DNA from 2 places in the Arthrobacter sp. P1_B3 genome. Region 1 is predicted to be linked to the other one. Evidence: predicted binding sites of a transcription regulator. Region 1 holds the regulator's gene; the other holds the start of a gene.

What was found. Region 1 encodes LexA, which represses DNA repair genes until DNA is damaged. Its sites were predicted from a motif close to TCGAACANNTGTTCGA; they were not measured.
Region 2: the regulator LexA is predicted to act here: its motif matches at 7,265-7,280, upstream of AC1D2F_RS04265 (hotdog fold thioesterase).

Annotation. Positions count from the first base shown of each region.
Region 1 covers NZ_JBFTZV010000005.1:66,077-75,612, reverse strand. Annotated here, with positions in the region: gene dapF (diaminopimelate epimerase) at 1-401, shown strand, start outside; gene AC1D2F_RS07075 (class I SAM-dependent methyltransferase) at 382-996, opposite strand; gene hflX (GTPase HflX) at 1,537-3,144, shown strand; gene AC1D2F_RS07065 (ATP-dependent DNA helicase) at 3,137-5,290, shown strand; gene lexA (transcriptional repressor LexA) at 5,349-6,098, opposite strand; gene AC1D2F_RS07055 (LysM peptidoglycan-binding domain-containing protein) at 6,462-6,890, shown strand; gene AC1D2F_RS07050 (histidinol-phosphate transaminase) at 6,978-8,096, shown strand; gene hisB (imidazoleglycerol-phosphate dehydratase HisB) at 8,167-8,793, shown strand; gene hisH (imidazole glycerol phosphate synthase subunit HisH) at 8,790-9,536, shown strand, end outside.
Region 2 covers NZ_JBFTZV010000002.1:321,610-331,145, forward strand. Annotated here, with positions in the region: gene AC1D2F_RS04220 (MBL fold metallo-hydrolase) at 1-702, shown strand, start outside; gene AC1D2F_RS04225 (nuclear transport factor 2 family protein) at 726-1,265, opposite strand; gene AC1D2F_RS04230 (DMT family transporter) at 1,262-2,185, opposite strand; gene AC1D2F_RS04235 (EthD domain-containing protein) at 2,199-2,855, opposite strand; gene AC1D2F_RS04240 (EthD family reductase) at 2,859-3,182, opposite strand; gene AC1D2F_RS04245 (acyl-CoA carboxylase subunit beta) at 3,195-4,778, opposite strand; gene AC1D2F_RS04250 (MaoC/PaaZ C-terminal domain-containing protein) at 4,911-5,405, shown strand; gene AC1D2F_RS04255 (acyl-CoA dehydrogenase family protein) at 5,409-6,605, shown strand; gene AC1D2F_RS04260 (cupin domain-containing protein) at 6,720-7,169, opposite strand; gene AC1D2F_RS04265 (hotdog fold thioesterase) at 7,393-7,911, shown strand; gene paaK (phenylacetate--CoA ligase PaaK) at 7,928-9,256, shown strand; gene AC1D2F_RS04275 (TetR/AcrR family transcriptional regulator) at 9,288-9,536, shown strand, end outside.

The sequences.
Region 1 (9,536 bases):
CCGTCAGCATGGGCAACCCGCACACAGTGGTGGCCCTGGCCGAAACGGCCGAACTCGAGGCCACACAGCTGTTCACGGCCCCCCGGGTGGACCCGACTCCGCCGCACGGCACCAACGTCGAATTCGTTGTACCGTCCGAACCGCTGGTCCACGACGGCACCGGCACCATCACCATGCGTGTCCACGAGCGGGGAGTGGGGGAGACCCAGTCCTGCGGCACCGGCGCCTGCGCCGCCGCCGTCGCGATTCGCCACTGGGCCGGCCAGGGCGCACCGGACGCGTGGAACGTCCACGTTCCCGGCGGCGTCGTCGGCGTGAAATTCTTCCTGGGCCCGGAGGGGCACGAACACGTCGAACTCAGCGGCCCGGCCGTGATCGTCGCTAGCGGGACGCTTTCCTGACCCGAAGGATCCGGAATGACTTCGACGTGCTCTCCCGGGTCACGTTGAAGCTGGAGTCGAGCTCAGCCGCCAGCCAGCGCTGCAGCGAGTCCGAACCGAGGTTCTTCTGGACCACGAGCCAGGCCGATCCACCCGGTGCCAGCCTGGGAATCCACAGGCGCAGGAGGGCATGAAGCTCATCCTTGCCGATCCGGATCGGCGGGTTGGACCAGATCGTGTCAAAGCGCACTTCGGGGTCCACGGCGTCCGGCGTGCTGGCGGTGACGTTGCTCAGCCCCAACAGCCCGGCGTTTTCGTTGGTGAGGGTCACGCAGCGTTCGTTCACGTCCACTGCGTAGACGTGTGCGTGCGGCGCCCGCAGGGCCATGGTCAGGGCGATCGGCCCCCAGCCGCAGCCGATATCCAGCAGGTTGCCCTGCGGCGCCGGAGCCGGGACGTCGGCGAGCAGCACGGCCGTTCCCTTGTCGATCCCGTCCGGGCTGAAGATCCCTGAGGACGTCTGCAGCCGGCGCGTCTCACCGGCAAGATCCACGGTGAGCGGTTTGCGGGTGAAGGGCCCGGCCGGCTGGGCGCTGAAATAGTGTGCAGACTCCATAATGGGCCAGATTAGTTGGCGGCCCGGCCCAATGGGAAACCGGGAGGGAGCGTTGGCGTCTGCTAGGCTAAAAAACATGATCTTGATCTCCAAGTAGCCGGCACGGGTCTTGTCCCGTCTTGTAGCGACTCTGTAGCGACGCAGGTAAACGCCTTCCGCTGAGTGCGCCATCGCAAGGGTGAGTCTTCTCACCCGCGGGCGCCCCGCACCACTTGGAATCCAGCCGCTTTGCTGAGCACCTTGTTTTCCAGCACCGTGTTTTGCTGGCACCGTGCTGCTTGGCCCGCTCCCGGGCCCGGCTCGGCGGACGGCACCTACCTCACTGTGTTTCCACAGGCAGCGTTTCCCACAGCCAGGCGCATTTGCCGCCTCTACCTTCACCCAGCCACCGCTCCGGACGGAGCCAGCCCTGCCCCGGCACCGTTGCCGCGGGCATTCCAGGAGGCCTGCATGACCCCCCGCCGTCAGCCCAGCGCGAATACCGCCCCACAGAGCAACAATCGGCACTATTCTGAAAGTGCCGAACCCTTGAAGGAGACCATGACCAGCCACCCCAACACCGGACCCGATTCAGCAGCCCAGGACATGAGTCCTGAGGAGATCCAGGCTGTAATCGACCGGATCCTTTCCAAGGACACCCCCGCCCCGGGCGCAGGCCGTGGCAGCGGCTCCGGAGCCGGCACCAACGGAGGCGCCGGTGCGGCCGGCGGCCCGACGTCGGTGCTCGGCAAGGCACAGGCCATCTCCCGCCTGGACGAGGTGTACACCAACTTCGACGGCGACCAGCAGGATCTTGAGGAACGCCACGCGCTGCGCCGCAAGGCTGGCCTGTCCACCGAACTCGAAGACGTCACCGAGGTCGAATACCGGCAGCTGCGCCTTGAACGCGTCGTCCTGGCCGGCCTCTGGACCGAAGGCACCCTCGCGGATGCCGAGAACTCCCTGCGCGAACTTGCGGCTCTCGCTGAGACAGCAGGCTCCGAGGTCCTCGACGGGCTCGTCCAGCGGCGGGCCAAGCCGGATCCCGGAACCTTCCTCGGCTCCGGCAAGGCGCAGGAACTGAAAGCCATCGTGATGTCCACCGGCGCCGACACCGTAGTGGTCGACGCCGAACTGGCCCCGTCCCAGCGGCGCGGACTGGAGGACATCGTCAAGGTCAAGGTCATTGACCGCACGGCCCTGATCCTGGACATCTTCGCGCAGCACGCGAAGAGCCGTGAAGGCAAGGCGCAGGTGGAACTGGCCCAGCTGGAATACCTGCTGCCGCGCCTGCGTGGCTGGGGCGAGTCGATGTCCCGCCAGGCCGGTGGCCAGGTGGGCGGCGCCGGCGCCGGCATGGGCTCGCGTGGTCCCGGTGAAACCAAGATCGAACTGGACCGCCGCCGGATCCGCACCCGGATGGCCAAGCTGCGCCGCGAAATCGCCGCCATGAAGCCTGCCCGGGAAACGAAGCGGGCCAACCGCCGTCGTAATGCGGTGCCCTCGGTGGCGATCGCCGGATACACCAACGCCGGGAAGTCCTCGCTGCTGAACCGGCTCACCGACGCCGGGGTCCTGGTAGAAAACGCCCTGTTCGCCACCCTGGATCCGACCGTCCGCAAGGCCGAAACCGCTGACGGGCTGGGATACACCCTGGCGGACACCGTGGGATTTGTCCGGTCCCTGCCCACCCAGCTCGTGGAAGCATTCCGCTCCACGCTGGAAGAGGTGGCCGACTCGGACCTGATCCTGCACGTCGTGGACGTCTCGCACCCGGACCCCGAAGGCCAGATCGCCGCTGTCCGTACGGTCTTCAGCGAAGTCGACGCGCGCAAGGTTCCGGAAATCATTGTCCTGAACAAGGCCGACGCCGCAGACCCGTTCGTGGTGGAGCGGCTCAAGCAGCGGGAGCCGCGGCACGTGGTGGTCTCGGCCCGCACCGGTGAAGGCATTCCGGAGCTGCTCAAGGCCATCAGCGACGGCATTCCTCGGCCGAGCGTGAAGCTGGAACTGCTGATCCCGTACAACCGCGGGGACCTGCTCAGCAAGCTTCACGAGACCGACGCCGAGATCCTCAGCCTCGACCATGAGGAAACCGGAACCCGTGCCGTGGTGATGGTGCGTGAAGGACTCGCCGCTGAACTGGATCCCTTCATCAGCAATGACTGAGGCAGCGGTGACCAGGGCTGAGGCCGAACCTTCGGACGTTGAACCTGCGGACGTTGAATTGCCCGACGCTGAACCCGCGGACGCGGGAACTGCAGACGCCGATTCGGTTGCCGGTGCGGCCGGCGAGGAGTTCGTGGTGAAACTTCTCGACCGTGCCGTGTCCGGCATGGGCGGCCAGAGCCGCGATGGCCAGCACGAAATGGCCCGGCAGGTGGCGCGCGCGATAGACAGCGGCGACCACCTGTTGGTCCAGGCCGGCACCGGCACCGGCAAATCGCTGGCTTACCTGATTCCGCTGATCGCCCATTCGCTGACCAGCAACAAGCCCACCCTGGTGTCCACCGCAACCTTGGCGCTGCAGACGCAGATCGTGGGCCGGGACCTGCCCAGGCTGCTCAAGACCATCACCCCTGCCTTGGAACGGCCCGTCAAGGTCGCCCTGGTGAAAGGCCGGTCCAACTACGTGTGCCGGCACAAACTCGAGGGCGGTTTCCCGTCCGAAGAACCTTCCGAGGGACAGCTGTTTTCCCTTGGCGAGGACACGAGCGTGCCGCATTTCGCTGCCGCGCTTGGCGGGCCGTCCTCCCAGCTGGGCAAGGAAGTCGTCCGCCTCCGCGAATGGGCCGAGGAGACCGCGACGGGGGACCGCGACGAGCTCATGCCCGGCGTCACGGACCGGGCCTGGCGCCAGGTCTCGGTTACCTCCATGGAGTGCCTCGGCGCGCAGAAGTGCCCGCTCGCGGCCGAATGTTTCAGCGAGCTGGCACGGCAGAACGCCGCCGACGCCGACGTCGTGGTCACCAACCACGCCATGCTCGCCGTCAGCGCCTTCGAGGGTCTGGCGGTGCTGCCCGAGTACGACGTCGTGGTGGTGGACGAGGCGCACGAACTTCAGGACCGCGTCACGGGCGCGGTCTCAGGTCAGCTCTCCGTGGCGATGGTGCACGCCGCCGCGTCCGGGGCCCGGAAACATACGGGCATCACCGTGGACGCGCTGAACAATGCCGCGGCCCACCTGGAGCTGGCCATCGACGGGGTCCCCAGCGGGCTGATGCCCAACGGCCTGAACAGCGGGCAGTTGGACTGCATCGACCAGCTGCGCGACGCGTGCCGCGCCGCCCTGTCCGATTCCAAGGGCGACAGCTCCACGACGGCCGACGGCGGACGCCAGCTGGCGCGCTCACGCCTGATGGTCATCCTGGAACTCTGTGAGCGCCTCCTGGCCGCGCGCGAAAACCGCGAAGTAGTGTGGTTCTCCCGCAACAGCAGCTTCGACCCGGTGCAGGGCTACTCCCAGCCGGACGAGAGCGCGCCGGCCCTGATCAATGTTGCCCCGTTGAGCGTCGCGGGGCGTTTGCGCGAGGGTTTGTTCGCGGACCACACCGTCATCCTGACCTCGGCCACACTGGCCATTGGCGCTGCCTTCGAGCCTGCAGCCGGAGGCCTCGGCCTCGTTGGCAATGGCGCCCCGAGCTGGACCGGAGTCGACGTCGGGTCCCCGTTCGACTATCCGAAGCAGGGTATCCTCTATGTCGCCCGGCACCTGCCCAAACCCGGCCGCGGGACTTCCCCCGAGGCCTTGGATGAGCTGGAGAAGCTGATCCGCGCTTCCCGTGGCGGTGCCTTGTGCCTGTTTTCCTCGCGGCGCGCGGCGGAGGAAGCCGCCGAGGCCATGCGGCCCCGGCTGGGCCTCAGCATCCTGTGCCAGGGGGAGTCGACCATGACGGCGCTCGTGCGGCAATTTGCCGACGAGCCGGACACCTGTTTGTTCGGCACAATGTCCCTCTGGCAGGGCGTCGACGTTCCTGGGGTGTCCTGCCGGCTGGTGGTTATAGACCGGATTCCCTTCCCGCGGCCGGACGACCCGCTGATGACGGCACGCTCGCGGGCCGTCGCCCAGGCGGGCGGCAATGGCTTCATGTCCGTCTCGGCCACGCACGCCGCCATTCGGCTCGCGCAGGGCGCCGGACGGCTGATCCGTTCGACGTCGGACAAGGGCGTGGTGGCAGTGCTGGATTCGCGGCTGTCCACGGAGCGCTACGGCGGATTCCTCCGCGCCGCGCTTCCGCCGTTCTGGCCCACCACCGATTCATCGATAGCCATGGCTGCCCTGGAGCGCCTGGCGAAGGACTCCGCGAACGGCTGAGTCCCACGTTGAAGCGGGAGCTGGCCGGGACTGAAGCCGGCGGCCTCGCCGGGGATGGTTAGAGGGAGCGGAGTACCGAGACGACCTTGCCCATGATGACGGCGTGGTCGCCGAGGATGGGTTCGTACTGGGTGTTTTGCGGCAGCAGCCAGGTGTGGCCGTCCCGCTGGCGGAATGTCTTGACCGTGGCTTCGTCGTCCAGCAGGGCGGCAACGATGTCGCCGTTCACGGCGTCACCCTGGCGGCGGACAACCACCCAGTCACCGTCGCAGATCGCGGCATCAATCATCGAGTCGCCAGCCACCTTGAGCATGAAGAGTTCGCCATGGCCCACGAGCTGGCGGGGCAGCGGCATGACGTCCTCCACTACCTGGTCCGCGAGGATGGGTCCGCCGGCGGCGATGCGTCCGACGAACGGCACCATTGCCGTGTCGGTGGCGCTGGCGAGCTCAGACACCGAGAGGCCGCCGACGGCCCGCAGGCCGCTGGACTTCCCGACACCCGAAATCGGTGTGGTCCCCTCGTCCAGGGTCAGCGGCATGAGCACTTCCATGGCCCGCGGGCGCTTCGGATCGCGCCGCAGGTAGCCGAGCTTTTCAAGCTGGGAGAGCTGATGGGTCACGCTCGACAGGCTGGCGAGGCCGACGGTGTCGCCGATCTCGCGCATGGAGGGCGGGTAGCCCTTGTCCGTGACGGACCGCTGGATGGTCTCCAGGATTTTCTTTTGCCGGACGGTGAGGCTCTTGGGGGCCCGGGCGGGCTGCGGGCTCCGTGAGGTGGCCCTGCCGCCGGTGGCTTGTGCTGCCATGTTCGCCAACGCCTTTCCGTTCCGCCCGGCTGCCGTGGCTGCTGTCACCGGGACCTTCCGGCCTGAAATGTCAGACCCTGCTGATCAACTACTAACGAATTCACACAGGGAGTTCGTTAGTGGTTGTCCTGTCCCTCAAAAATAGGCCAGCCGCAGGGCTTTTTCAAACATTTGTTCTAGCGAGTCTCGACATCGTTCGTTAGTAAGTGCTAAAACAGAACGAGCAAGGTTCGAATATGTGTTCGATTTCGAGGTTTCCACTTCGGATCCGCTGTTCGGTTCTATGTTCGAAGGTTCGGCCGGTTGGCGGCGAGTACGTGGAGTACGCCGGGCGGCACCGTATGGTCCAGGAGGGCTCAGTTCATGTCAGCTTCAAGCGCGTTTCAAGACACTTTTGTTCAGGGCGTCTTTGTTCAGGGCGTCACGAATCACAACCGCAGCGGGGCGGGGGCCGCGGTTTCCGGCCGCCGGCCGAAGCAGCCGCCGCTGCGGCTTACCCAGCGCGGACGCTTCGTCTTCTTCGGTGTCCCGCTGATCCTTCTGGCGGCGTTCATCCTGTCGCTCAGCGGATTCCTCAACGCTCCCGCGAAAGCAGCGGATTCCGCTGACCAGCTCTCGCTGACGCCGACTGTCACCGTGACGGTGCAGCCGGGGGAGTCCCTCTGGGCCATTGCAGGGTCGTTGGCTCCGGAGCGCGATCCCCGCGACGTCGTGGCCGATATCGCGCAGCTGAACAACCTGGACGCCGCCCGTGTGATGCCGGGCCAGCAGCTGTTCGTCCCGTCCAAGTAGTACCCGCCAAGCCAAGCGACATCCCCCAAGTGCAGTCGCGGACGTCACAGTTTCAGTGCCCGTCCCGCTACCACTTAAACTGGTCACGTGACTGACCAGCTTGAGCGCCTCAACCGACTGCCCCTCCGAACCAATCTGCGTGGCCTGCGTCCGTATGGTGCGCCGCAGCTGGACGTCCCCATCCTGCTCAACGTCAACGAGAACACCCATGGTGTCCCGGCCGATGTCCGCGCGGCGATCACCGAGGCCGTCAGCTCCGCCGCTGCCGGGCTGAACCGCTATCCGGACCGCGAGTTCACCGAATTGCGCGAGGCCCTCGCCGAATACCTTGGCCACGGCCTGGACGCGGAGAATATCTGGGCCGCGAACGGATCCAACGAAGTCCTTCAGCAAATTCTCCAGGCATTCGGCGGCCCCGGCCGGACGGCCCTCGGGTTCCCTCCGACGTATTCGATGTACCCGCTGCTGGCTTCCGGCACGGATACGGAGTACATCGTCGGTGCCCGCGCCGCGGACTATGGGCTCAGCGCGGAATCGGCGGCCCGGCAGGTGCGCGAGCTTCAGCCCAACATTGTTTTCCTGTGCTCCCCGAACAACCCGACCGGTACGGGGCTGGGGCTTGATGTCGTCGAGGCCGTTTATGACGCCGGCGAAGCCAGTCAAACCATCGTGATCGTTGACGAGGCCTACCACGAGTTCGCCCACGACGGCACGCCCAGCGCGCTCACCCTGCTGCCTGGCCGGGAGCGGCTCATCGTCTCGCGCACCATGAGCAAGGCCTTCGCCCTCGCCGGCGCAAGGCTTGGCTACATGGCCGCCGCACCGGAAGTCGCGGACGCCCTGCGCCTGGTCCGTCTCCCGTACCATCTCTCCGCCATCACCCAGGCCGCGGCCCTGGCCGCCCTGCGCCACCGGGGAGCGCTCATGGCCGACGTCGAGGACATCAAGCGCCAGCGCGACCGGATCGTGGCGGAACTGACGCGGCTGGGCCTGAGCCCGGCCGCCTCCGATTCCAACTACGTGTTCTTCGGCGGCCTGGAAAACCCCCACGCGGTCTGGCAGGACATGCTGGACGCCGGTGTCCTGATCCGCGACGTCGGCATCCCGGGGCACCTTCGCGTGACCGCCGGCACTGAGACAGAAACCACAGCCTTCCTTGAGGCGCTTGAACGCATCCTGAACGGCTCCGCAAAGCCGCAGGCCTAGACTTGGTGGGGAGCCCGAGCGCCCCGCCAGACTGCCCAACACCCTGCCTTCTTCCAAAGGACACATCTACATGAGCAACACGGGATCCACCGCCGCCGAGGGCCGGACCGCACGCATGGAACGGACCACCAGTGAGTCCTCGGTCCTGGTCGAGATCAACCTGGACGGCACCGGCGTTTCAGACATCAGCACGTCGGTCCCGTTCTACGACCACATGCTGACCGCCCTCAGCAAGCACTCCTTGATTGACATGACCGTCAAGGCCACCGGCGACACCCACATCGATGTCCACCACACTGTCGAGGACGTGGCCATCACCTTCGGCGAGGTTCTGCGGACCGCCCTGGGGAACAAGGCCGGGATCCGCCGGTTCGGCGAGGCGACCGTGCCCCTGGACGAGGCCCTCGCACAGGCCGTCGTAGACGTCTCCGGCCGTCCGTACCTGGTCCACGCCGGTGAGCCGGCAGGCCAGGAATACCACCTGATCGGCGGCCACTTTACGGGCTCCCTGACCCGCCACGTCTTCGAGGCGATCACGCTGCACGCCGGGATCTGCCTGCACATGAACGTCACTGCCGGGCGCGACCCCCACCACATCGTCGAGGCCCAGTTCAAAGCCTTTGCCCGGGCGCTGCGCGCAGCCGTCGAACCGGATCCCCGCGTCGAGGGCATTCCGTCCACAAAGGGTGCTTTGTGACCGGCCCGCTGCTTCGCGACGGGGCCATCATCGACCCCGCCGCCGCGACCAAGCCGGTGTCCCCGGAGGGCAAGCCCACCGTCACGGTGCTGGACTACGGCTCCGGGAACGTCCGGTCCGCCGTCCGCGCGCTTGAGCGGGCCGGCGCCGAGGTCATCCTCAGCTCCAAGCCCGAAGACGTCCTCAACGCCGACGGCCTCGTTGTCCCCGGTGTCGGCGCCTTCGAAACCGTCATGCGCGAACTCAAAGCCGTTGACGCCATCCGCATGATCGGCCGCCGTGTCGCCGGAGGCCGCCCCGTGCTGGCCATCTGTGTCGGACTGCAGGTGCTGTTCGAGGCCGGCGTCGAGCACGGCACGGAAGCCGAGGGCATGGGGGAGTGGCCTGGCAAGGTGGAGCTGTTGCCGGCCGACGTCGTGCCCCACATGGGCTGGAACACCGTCTCCGTCCCGGAGGGGTCCAAGCTGTTCGCCGGGGTCGAGGGCGAGCGCTTCTACTTCGTGCACTCCTACGGTGTCCAGCACTGGGACTTCGACGTCATCCAGCCGAGGATGGCGGCGCCCCTGGTGACCTGGTCCGACCACGGTGCCCCGTTCATCGCGGCTGTGGAAAACGGCCCGCTGTGCGCCACCCAGTTCCACCCGGAGAAGTCCGGCGACGCCGGCGCCCGCTTGCTGCGCAACTGGGTCCAGGGCCTGCGCCCCACGTCCCCGGAACAAACCGCAGCCCCGGAACGGACCGCC
Region 2 (9,536 bases), on a different contig from region 1:
GCGTGGATCGCTTTGGGGCAACAGGAACGGCGGCACATCTCCGCGTTCGATGACGCCCATGCGGAATCGGAACGGGACCGCGAGCGCATGCGGACCTGGGGCGTCCCCGAGGGGCGGGTGGCCGAAGCCGCCATGAGCCCTCAGGGACTCCACGACATGCGGCGCCTCGCCGACCCCGACCGGCGGCTGGGCGATGCGGACACTCTGGCCGCGGCCGGACGTAACTGGCGCATTATGGAAACACCGGGCCACACCCCGGGGCACATCTGCATGTGGGATGACGACGGCGAACTGGTGTTGTCCGGCGACCATGTCCTCCCCCGCATCTCCCCCAACGTGTCCCTGGAGATCCGCGGCGACACCGATCCGCTGCGGCACAATATTGAGTCGCTGCAGCGGATCGCGGGCAACGACCACTACGAGGTCTGCCCTGCACACGAATACCGGTTCCGTGGCGTGGGCCACCGCGCAAGGGTCCTCGAAAAGCACATTGCGGAGCGTTCACGGGAAGTCCTGGACGTCCTGGGCAAGGGCGCGCCCACGGTGCACGAGGTGGCCCGGCAGCTCACATGGTCCCGGGGCTGGGAGTCGCTTGGCGCGCTGCAGTTCAGGCTGGCCTTGAGCGAGACGGCCGCCCACATCCGGTATCTGGCAACCTCCGGCGTCCACGCGGGGGTGCCGGGGCTGACCCCGGTGGTTTAAGGCGGCCGTTCAGGTGCCTGGGGTCAGGTTCGGGGCATCCAGTCAGGGTCCGGTGCGCCGAACTCCTGGCCGGGGAGCTGCAGGGGTTCACCCACCAGGAGGTCAACTCTGGTCCGCACCAGCCGCATGGCAGCAATCCGCCATTGCCCGTCGAGCCGCCGGTATTCCTCCTCGTACAAGCCGTATCCCCGGATTCCGTAGAGTCCGGGGATGCTGGCGCCCCGGTAAGGCCTGCTGTCGCGGGCCCAGACCAAGTAGTCATGCATCGACCAGATCCCGCGGATGCCGCCGTCGCCCGTGACGGCCAGGCGGGGCATAAAACCCTGATGCACCGACTCGACGCCCTCGAGGAAGCCTGACACGCCGCCGATGAACCCGTCGGCGTCGTCCGCGGCGAAGGGAAATCCACGGAACCTTGCATCGGCGTGGAAGAGGGCGCGGAGGCTCGACCACCGCTTGGCATCAACGTGACGGAAATAGTCGGACTTCAGATTCCTGATGTCCTCAAAGCTCCTGGGGTCCCCGCAATCGTGGGGCGTGCTTGTGCAGCGGGGCGTGTTCACGTTGCTTCCTCCAACTCCCCGTCTGGGGCTTTCTCCGGCGCTTTCGGCCTTGACTGGGCCAGGACGATCCCGCCGATAACCACCCCAGCGCCGACCACCTGGTTCCAGCTGACCTCCTCCCGGAGCACCACCGCGCCGAGCGCCACCCCTACGAGCGGGGTGATGTAGGCGACGGTCGACGCCGCCGTGGCGCCCCACTCGGCGATGATGCGGAAGTTCCAGACATATGCCAGGCCGGTGCTGACGACACCCAGCAGCAGCATGCCGACCACCACCGGGGCCGTCAGCGAGATTTCCCCGGCTGCAATGAGCGGAGCCAGGACCAGCATCATCAGCGACGCCGCGACCATTTGGACCGCCGGGACCCCTATGGGGTCCGCCGCGTAGGGCGAAACGTACTTCTTGGTATAGGAAAAGACGACGCCAAAGCACAGCACGGCCGCGAGGCAAGCCATCTGCCCCCACAAATCGACGGCGTCCGCGGCGTAGAACCGCCACGGCGAGAGCACCACGAGGATTCCGGCGGCTCCGGCCACGATGCCGACGGTCTTCCGCGGCGTGACTTTCTCCTGCCGCAGGGCCAGCGCGGTGACAGCCGCGGTGGCCAGCGGCGTGGCGGAATTCAGGACGCTGGAGAGTCCGCTGGGAATGCGCTCGGCCGCCCACGCGAACAGCAGGAACGGCAGGACGCAGCCGACGCCGGCGGTCACCGCCAGGTGCGACCACAGCTTGCGCTGCCGCGGCCACGGCCGCCGCATCACGAGCAGAAGCAGGGTCAGCGCCAGTGCGCCGAGGACCAGCCGTCCGAGGACCACCTGGCCCGGGGAAAGCCCCTGCACCGCCAGGTTCATCAGCAGGAAGCTGGAGCCCCACGCAGCGCCGAGCAGGACGAAGCGGACCACACCGCCGACTGGCGTCATCGCCGGACCTCCATCAGATAATGACGAGTTCCTCGGCGACGCGGGCATACAATCCGGTCAGGATACCCTGGACCCCGTCCACGTGGGCCGGCAGCATGCTGGCGGCGGCACGTGCGGCCGCCTCGCCGGCGAAGCCGAAGGAGATGGCAACCTCCGGAATATGTTCCTCCCGGCGCAGCGCCGCGCGGACCAACAGATCCGCCCCGGGAACGAGCACGTTCACGGCCCGGCCGAGGGCGCCGTCGAATGTTGCAGACAGCGGCCCCGCCCAGCGGTCAACCGCGTCAAAGTCGTTGTCAGTTCCGTCGCGCCAGCGTGCCAGCACCCAAAGCTTGAACGGCCACGGGGCGTGGGGCGCGCCGGCGGTCACCGGTCCCCCCGTGAGGCCACTGAGGAATTCCTGCTCATCGACCATCAGGCGGTCCGCCACCGCGGAGTCGAAGCCGGCGTGTACGACGTCGTCGGCGGCGAACCACAGTTCAACGATGCCGTCCACACGGTACAGCCCCGCCCCGAGCCCCGGCGCGGATTCCAGCAGATGGTTCTGCCGGTAGTCCGTCACACCGGGCAGGGCGCGGGCAATCTCGGCGTGCGTCGTGGACCAGTGCGTGCGAAAGTCCTTCCGGGCCAGGCCGTCCCGCTTCTCCAGGTAGGTGATGCGTTTGGGCACAGGTCAGTCCTCCACGGCCAGCGGCACGTCGACTTCTTCGGCCAAGAACCATTCGACACTCTCCAAAAAGTGGTGCTCGTGGTCGAACAGCTCCTTGCCTTCAGGGCCTGCGTAGGCGGCCTTGACGTCGGCCACCGAGCAGAACCAAAGTTCTGCCATGCCGCTGTACGGCCAGGGCTTCCGGTGCTCGATCGCAGGGTTCTGCCGGTACCGGAGGATGCCTGGGAGCTTGCGCACATAGGCCGGGTGCTCCACGTTCCAGAAGTGCAGGAACTCGTCCCGGGTCAGCTCCGGGTTGGCTTTGATAACGGCCACTACCTTAATCATGTGCCGCGTGCCTTAGGCCGGGGTGACGGCCTGGCGCCGCTCCACGGGGACCATCTTGCGCTTGGAGTACAGGCCCAGCCGCCTGGTCAGATCGGCGCGCAGCTCGTTGGCGGGGACAACAGCTTCTACAGCGTTCGCGTTGGCGATCTTGAAGACGTCGATGCCTTCTGCATACTCGGCTTGCTTAGCCAGGATGAACGCCTTGCGCTCTGCCGGATCCTCAATCTCGTGGATCTGGTTGTAGTAGATGCCGTTGACTGCGGCATCCGGACCCATCAGTGCGGGACGGGCCGTGGGCAGCGCGATGACAGCGTCCGGGTTCATGGGGGCACCGGACATAGCAAGGTAGCCGCCACCGTAGGCCTTGCGGACCAGGACCGTGATCCTCGGAACCCGGCACTCAGAGACGGCGAAGATCATCTTGGCTCCATGCCGGATGATGCCCTGGCGCTCCACGGCAGATCCGATCATGTAGCCCGCGATGTCCACCAGGAAGACGATGGGGATGTTGTAGGCATTGCAGATCCAGATGAAGCGGGCAGCCTTGTCCGAGGAGTCGGGGAAGATGGAGCCGCCCATGTGCCTGGGCTGGTTGCCCACCAGCCCCACCGGCCGGCCGTTGATGCGGGCGAAGCCGGTCAGCATCTCGGGAGCGAACAACTCCTTGTACGGGAACCAGGATCCTTCGTCCACGAGGGATTCCACGAATTCCTCCATGTCGAAGACCTCGGCCTCGCGCAGCGGAACGATTTCCTGCAGGGTGCGTCCGGGGCGCGGCTCGATTGCGGGGGCCAGCGGCGCGGGGGTTTCCCAGTTTGCGGGCAGGAAGGACAGCCAGACGCGGATTGCGTTGAGGGCTTCCTCGTCGCTTTCCACCAGGACGTCGCCCAGGCCGGAGACCGTGCAGTGCATCTCGGCGCCGCCCATTTCCTCCAGCGTCACCTTCTCGCCGGTGACCATTTCCGCCAGGCGGGGTGATCCCAGGTAGGCGGTTGCGTGCCCGCGGACCATGATGGTCATGTCGCAGAGCGCCGGAACGTAGGCCGAACCCGCAGGCGACGGGCCGAAAAGGGCACAAACCTGGGGAACACGACCGGAAATCTGGACCTGGTTGTAGAAGATGTTGCCCCAGGCGTGGCGGCCGGCGAAGCTCTCGAACTGTTCGTCGATGCGGGCACCGGCGGAGTCGAAGAGGTAAACGATGGGGATGCCGGCGGCATCCGCGTTCTTCTGCGCCTGGGTGATCTTTTCGAACGTGCGGTTGCCCCAGGTGCCGGCCTTGACGGAGTAATCGTTAGCGATGACGCACACTTCGCGCCCGTCAACGCGGCCGAACGCGATGACGACGGCGTCACCGGGCAGGCCTTCCTCATAGCGGGCGAGGAGCCCGTCCTCGATGTAGTTTTCGTCGTCGAACAGGATTGCCAGGCGTTCCCGAACGAGGAGCTTTCCTGATTCGGTGATCTTCTTGCGGTTCTTCTCTGAGCCACCGAGGCGGGCCGAAGCGAGCTTCTCGGTCAGTTGTTCGTGCACGGTTGCTGCCGGGACTTCGATGTCCGACACCGGCGCGGGGGCGACGATCGTAGCTTCACTCATGTTGGGCCTCCAGGAATTCGAGTTGCTGTCCTTTATTAGTATACGAACAAGCGTTCGCTAGTCTAGTCTTATTCCAGGTGGACTTACGATTCCCCTAGGCTCCGACCTCATCCACCCGAACAGGAGAGAGACATGCACAGCATCGATCCCCAACTGGCCGGCACCACCCTGCCGCAACCCAAAGGCCGCCCTGACCACTACTGGGAAGATCTGGTGGCAGGCGACGTGGTCCGCACGGCAGGTATGACCATCACGGATGCACATCTGGTCCAGTGGGCGGGCCTCACCGGCGACCTCGTCTCCCTGCACCTGGATGAAACCTATGCGGCAACGACGCCGTTCGGACAGCGCATCGCCCACGGGCCGCTGACCATGTCCCTGGGCCTGGGCCTGATGACCCAAACGGGGTATTTCAGCAACGTGGTCGCATGGCTGGGCCTGGATGAGGTCCGTGCCCTCGCCCCGGTGTTCATCGGGGACACCATCCATGTTGAGGCCACGGTAGCCATGGCGCGCGAGACCAAAAAGCCGGACCAGGGCATCTGGAAAATCGATTACTCCGTACTGAAACAGGACGGTTCCACCGTCATGACGTTCAGCAGCAGCTTCATCATGAAAAGGAAGTAGGCCATGACAATCCAGGACAATTTCCGCCCGGCACCGCCGGCCGAAATCTCCGAGCCCGACGAATTCGCAGCGCTGCGGACACGTGTGCGCGCCATGCTCGCCGAGCACGTCACGCCGGAGCGGCTCAACAAGTTCGACGAAGCCGAAGAATACGACGTCGAGCTATACCGCGAGATTGGCGCCGCCGGTCTGATCAAGCTCGACGGCGAGCTCCACGGCCGCGGACCCAAACACCAGGCGCAGGCGGTGGTTCTTGAGGAACTCGGCGCCGGCCCCACATCGGTGGCCGTGAGCATGGTGGTCCAGTACATGGGCGTCCAGCTCCTTCACACCTACGGCAATCGCCGGCAGCAGGAAGAGTTCCTGGCTCCGCTGCATGCCGGCAAAGCCAAGATGTCCTTCGGACTGAGCGAGCCCGACGGCGGAACTGACGTTGCCCGGGCCATGAAGACCAACGCCACCCGCTTGGAGGACGGTAGCTACTCCATCTCCGGACAGAAGAAATGGATCGGCGGTGCGATGGACGCGGACTACCTGATCCTCCTGGCCCGGACCAGCGAAACCACCCGCTCCGCCATTGACGGCATCACCATGTTCCTGCTCCCCCGCTCCACGCCCGGGATCAGGACCGAAACCATCGACACCATGGGCATCCGCGGCCTCGCGCAGTGCGACGTCTACCTCGACGACGTGCGGGTCCCGGCAGCGAACGTCTTGGGTGAACTGGACAGGGGATTCCGCCAGGTTCTGGATACGCTCAACGGCGAACGGCTCAATGGGGCCGCGGTGGCTTTGGGGATCGCCCGCGGAGCCATGGAAACCGCCGTCGGATGGGCACGTCAGCGGCACGCTTTTGGCCGCCCCGTGGGCTCCTTCCAGGGGCTCCAGCACAATCTGGTGGATGCCAGCGTGAAAATTGAATCCGCCAGGCTCCTCCTGCGCCAGGCGGCAGAAGCGTCCGACGGCGGCGAGGGAACCAATGAGACCTGGTCCGCCATGGCGAAGCTCGCAGCGTCCGACGCGGCAACCACCACCACCGATGTTGGCATGCGGGTCATGGCCGGCTGGGGCTTCTTCCGCGGCCTGCCCATGCAGCGTTACTTCCGCGATGCCCGGCTGTACACGTTCGCGCCGCTTACTGACGAGATGACGCGCAACTACATCGGCGAGAAGCACTTGGGACTTCCCCGGTCCTTCTGACCGGCACCTAGCCACGACATGGGGCGGCTACCTGCTCGGTAGCCGCCCTATATTTGGACCAACGACAACAAAAGGGCGACTACCTTTCGGTAGCCGCCCTTTTGTTGGGGGAAATCAGGACCGGTAGTCGATTTCAAGGTCCACGACGTCCTGGTCGCGCAGGTTAACGACGATGTTGTCCGGCGTGCGGGTGGTCATCCAGACCAGTTCCTCGGTCATGCTGGCGTTGCCTTCGATGTGCGGCATAAACGGCGGCACGAAGACGAAGTCACCCTCTTCCAGGTAGACGATCTGGCCGTAGCCCTCGCCGTAGCGGATAAAGCCACGGCCCTTGAGCACATAGCCTCCCGTGTTGGCCTCCCCGTGGTGATGGGCATCCGAGATCTCCCCGGGACCGGTGAAGACCTTGCCGAACCAGAGTCGCTCAACGGGACTGCTTTCCTTGCTGACGCCGGAGATGCGGCGGGCATTCAGCGTCTGTCCCGGCGCGGCGGCCAGTTCGTCTGCCCGGTTCACACGGAACAGGTCCACGTTGCGGTTGATGTCAAAGGCCACTTCAGTCATGGCAAATCCCTTCCAAGGTTCTTGAGTTGCCGCCGGTTTCGTCATTGCAGCCGGGGCCCGAATTCAGTATGTGTCCTTCACACCAGCGAGTCAAGACGTACGCTTGTTCGTTTATGCATCTCGGTCCCAGCAGTAGCACCAACGACTACCGGCCCTTGACAGCTTGGTCCAAAATGGGATTACCTAATGAACATTCGGTAAATAAAGCTGGAGGCAACGACGCATGGCTGAACTGACGGTTTCCGGGGGCACCCACCCCATCCTGAAAGACGACTACGCCTCGGAATGGATGGGCATCGAAGTCCTCGCGCTGGACGACGGGCATGCCACGATCCGCATGAGACTCCGGCAGGAAATGCTCAACGGCTTCGGCATGGCCCACGGCGGAATGATCTTCGCCTTCGGCGACACGGCTTTCGCACTGGCCTGCAACCCGGCCAATCCGCTCCCGGGCGAGGACTCCAACATCACCGTTGCTGCCGGCGTCGACATCAACTTCCTGAAACCCGCCTTCCGCGGACAAGTGCTGACCGCCGTCGCGAACCGCCGCGCCAGCACAGGACGCAGCGGGCTGTACGACATCCAGATCTACGCCGCCGATCCTGGCGCGGGCATCCCGACGGCGGCACCGGCCGGCGCGGCCCCCGCAGCAACCCTTCCGGGCCAGCTCCCCACCGATATCCTCCCGGGCGAACTCATCGCCGAGTTCCGCGGCCGCAGCCGCACCATCTCCAAGAAATAGAAACAGGGAACCACTGATGACCCAAGAAACTGCCGCCGCCACAACTGACGCTGTCCTGGACCGCGAGGAGACCATCTCCCGCGACGAGCTCGAGGCGCTCCAGCTCAGCCGCCTGCAGCACACGGTGGCCTACGCCTATGACCGCGTCCCCCTGTACAAGCGCAAGTTCGACGAGGCCGGCGTCCACCCGACGGACCTGCGTGAACTCTCCGACCTCGGCAAGTTCCCCTTCACCACTAAGGAGGACCTCCGCCTCGAGTACCCCTTCGGCATGTTCGCCGTGCCGCAGCACGAGGTCGCGCGGATCCACGCCAGCTCCGGCACCACGGGCCGCGCCACCGTGGTGGGCTACACCAAGAAGGACCTCGCCGACTGGGCCAAGCTTGTGGCCCGCTCGCTGCGCGCCTCCGGCGTCCGGCCGGGCATGAAGGTGCACAACGCCTATGGCTACGGCCTGTTCACCGGCGGCATGGGCGCCCACGCCGGCGCCGAGGCCCTCGGCTGCACCGTCATCCCGATCTCCGGCGGCCAGACCGAGCGCCAGATCACGCTCATCCAGGACTTCAAGCCCGACGCCATCCTGGCCACCCCCACGTACCTGCTGACCATTGCCGACGCGATGATCAAGCAGGGCATCGACCCGGCCTCCACGTCGCTGAAGTACGCGGTCCTGGGCGCCGAGCCGTGGACCGAGGAAATGCGGCACGAGCTCGAGACCACCATGAACCTCAAGGCCTGCGACATCTACGGCCTCTCCGAGGTCATGTGCCCGGGCGTCGCCGGCGAAGCCGTGGAAACGCAGGACGGCAGCCACATCTGGGAGGACCACTTCCGCCCCGAGATCATCGACGCCTTCGACCCCACGGTGGTGCTGGGCGACGGTGAACCGGGCGAGCTCGTCTTCACCTCTCTCACCAAGGAAGCGCTGCCGATCATCCGGTACCGCACCAAGGACCTCACCCGGCTGCTGCCGGGCACCGCGCGCCCGGCGCACCGCCGCATGGGCCGCATCACCGGCCGCAGCGACGACATGATCATCCTGCGCGGCGTGAACCTGTTCCCGTCACAGATCGAGGAGATCGCTCTGCGCATCCCCGAGCTCAGCCCGCACTTCCAGCTGGAGCTCACCCGGCCCGAGGGCCATCGGATGGACCAGATGACCGTTAAGATCGAGCGCCGCGACGCCGTCACGGCCGAGGGCGCGGCGGCGGCCGCCAAGGCCCTGCAGCAGCAGATCAAGATCCATGTGGGCTCCTCCTGCACGGTCGACGTCGTCGAGCCCGGCTCGCTGGAGCGGTCCAACGGCAAGCTGCGGCGGATCTACGACATGCGGCCCAAGGCCTGAGTGAGCACCCGATCGTGAGAAACTAGCCACTATGCCCAGCACAGCAATCACAACGAAGCGCGGCCGTCCCGGCTATGACCAGCAGTCGGTGCTGGTGATCGCCGTCGACGTCTTCAACCGCCACGGCTACGACGCCACCTCGATGGGCATCCTTGCCGAGAACCTGGGCATCTCCAAGTCCGCGATCTACCATCACGTGCCGTCCAAGGGCGACCTGCTCAAGCTCGCCCTGGATCACGCCCTGGGCGGGCTTGAGGCGATCCTGGACCAGCCCGGGGCC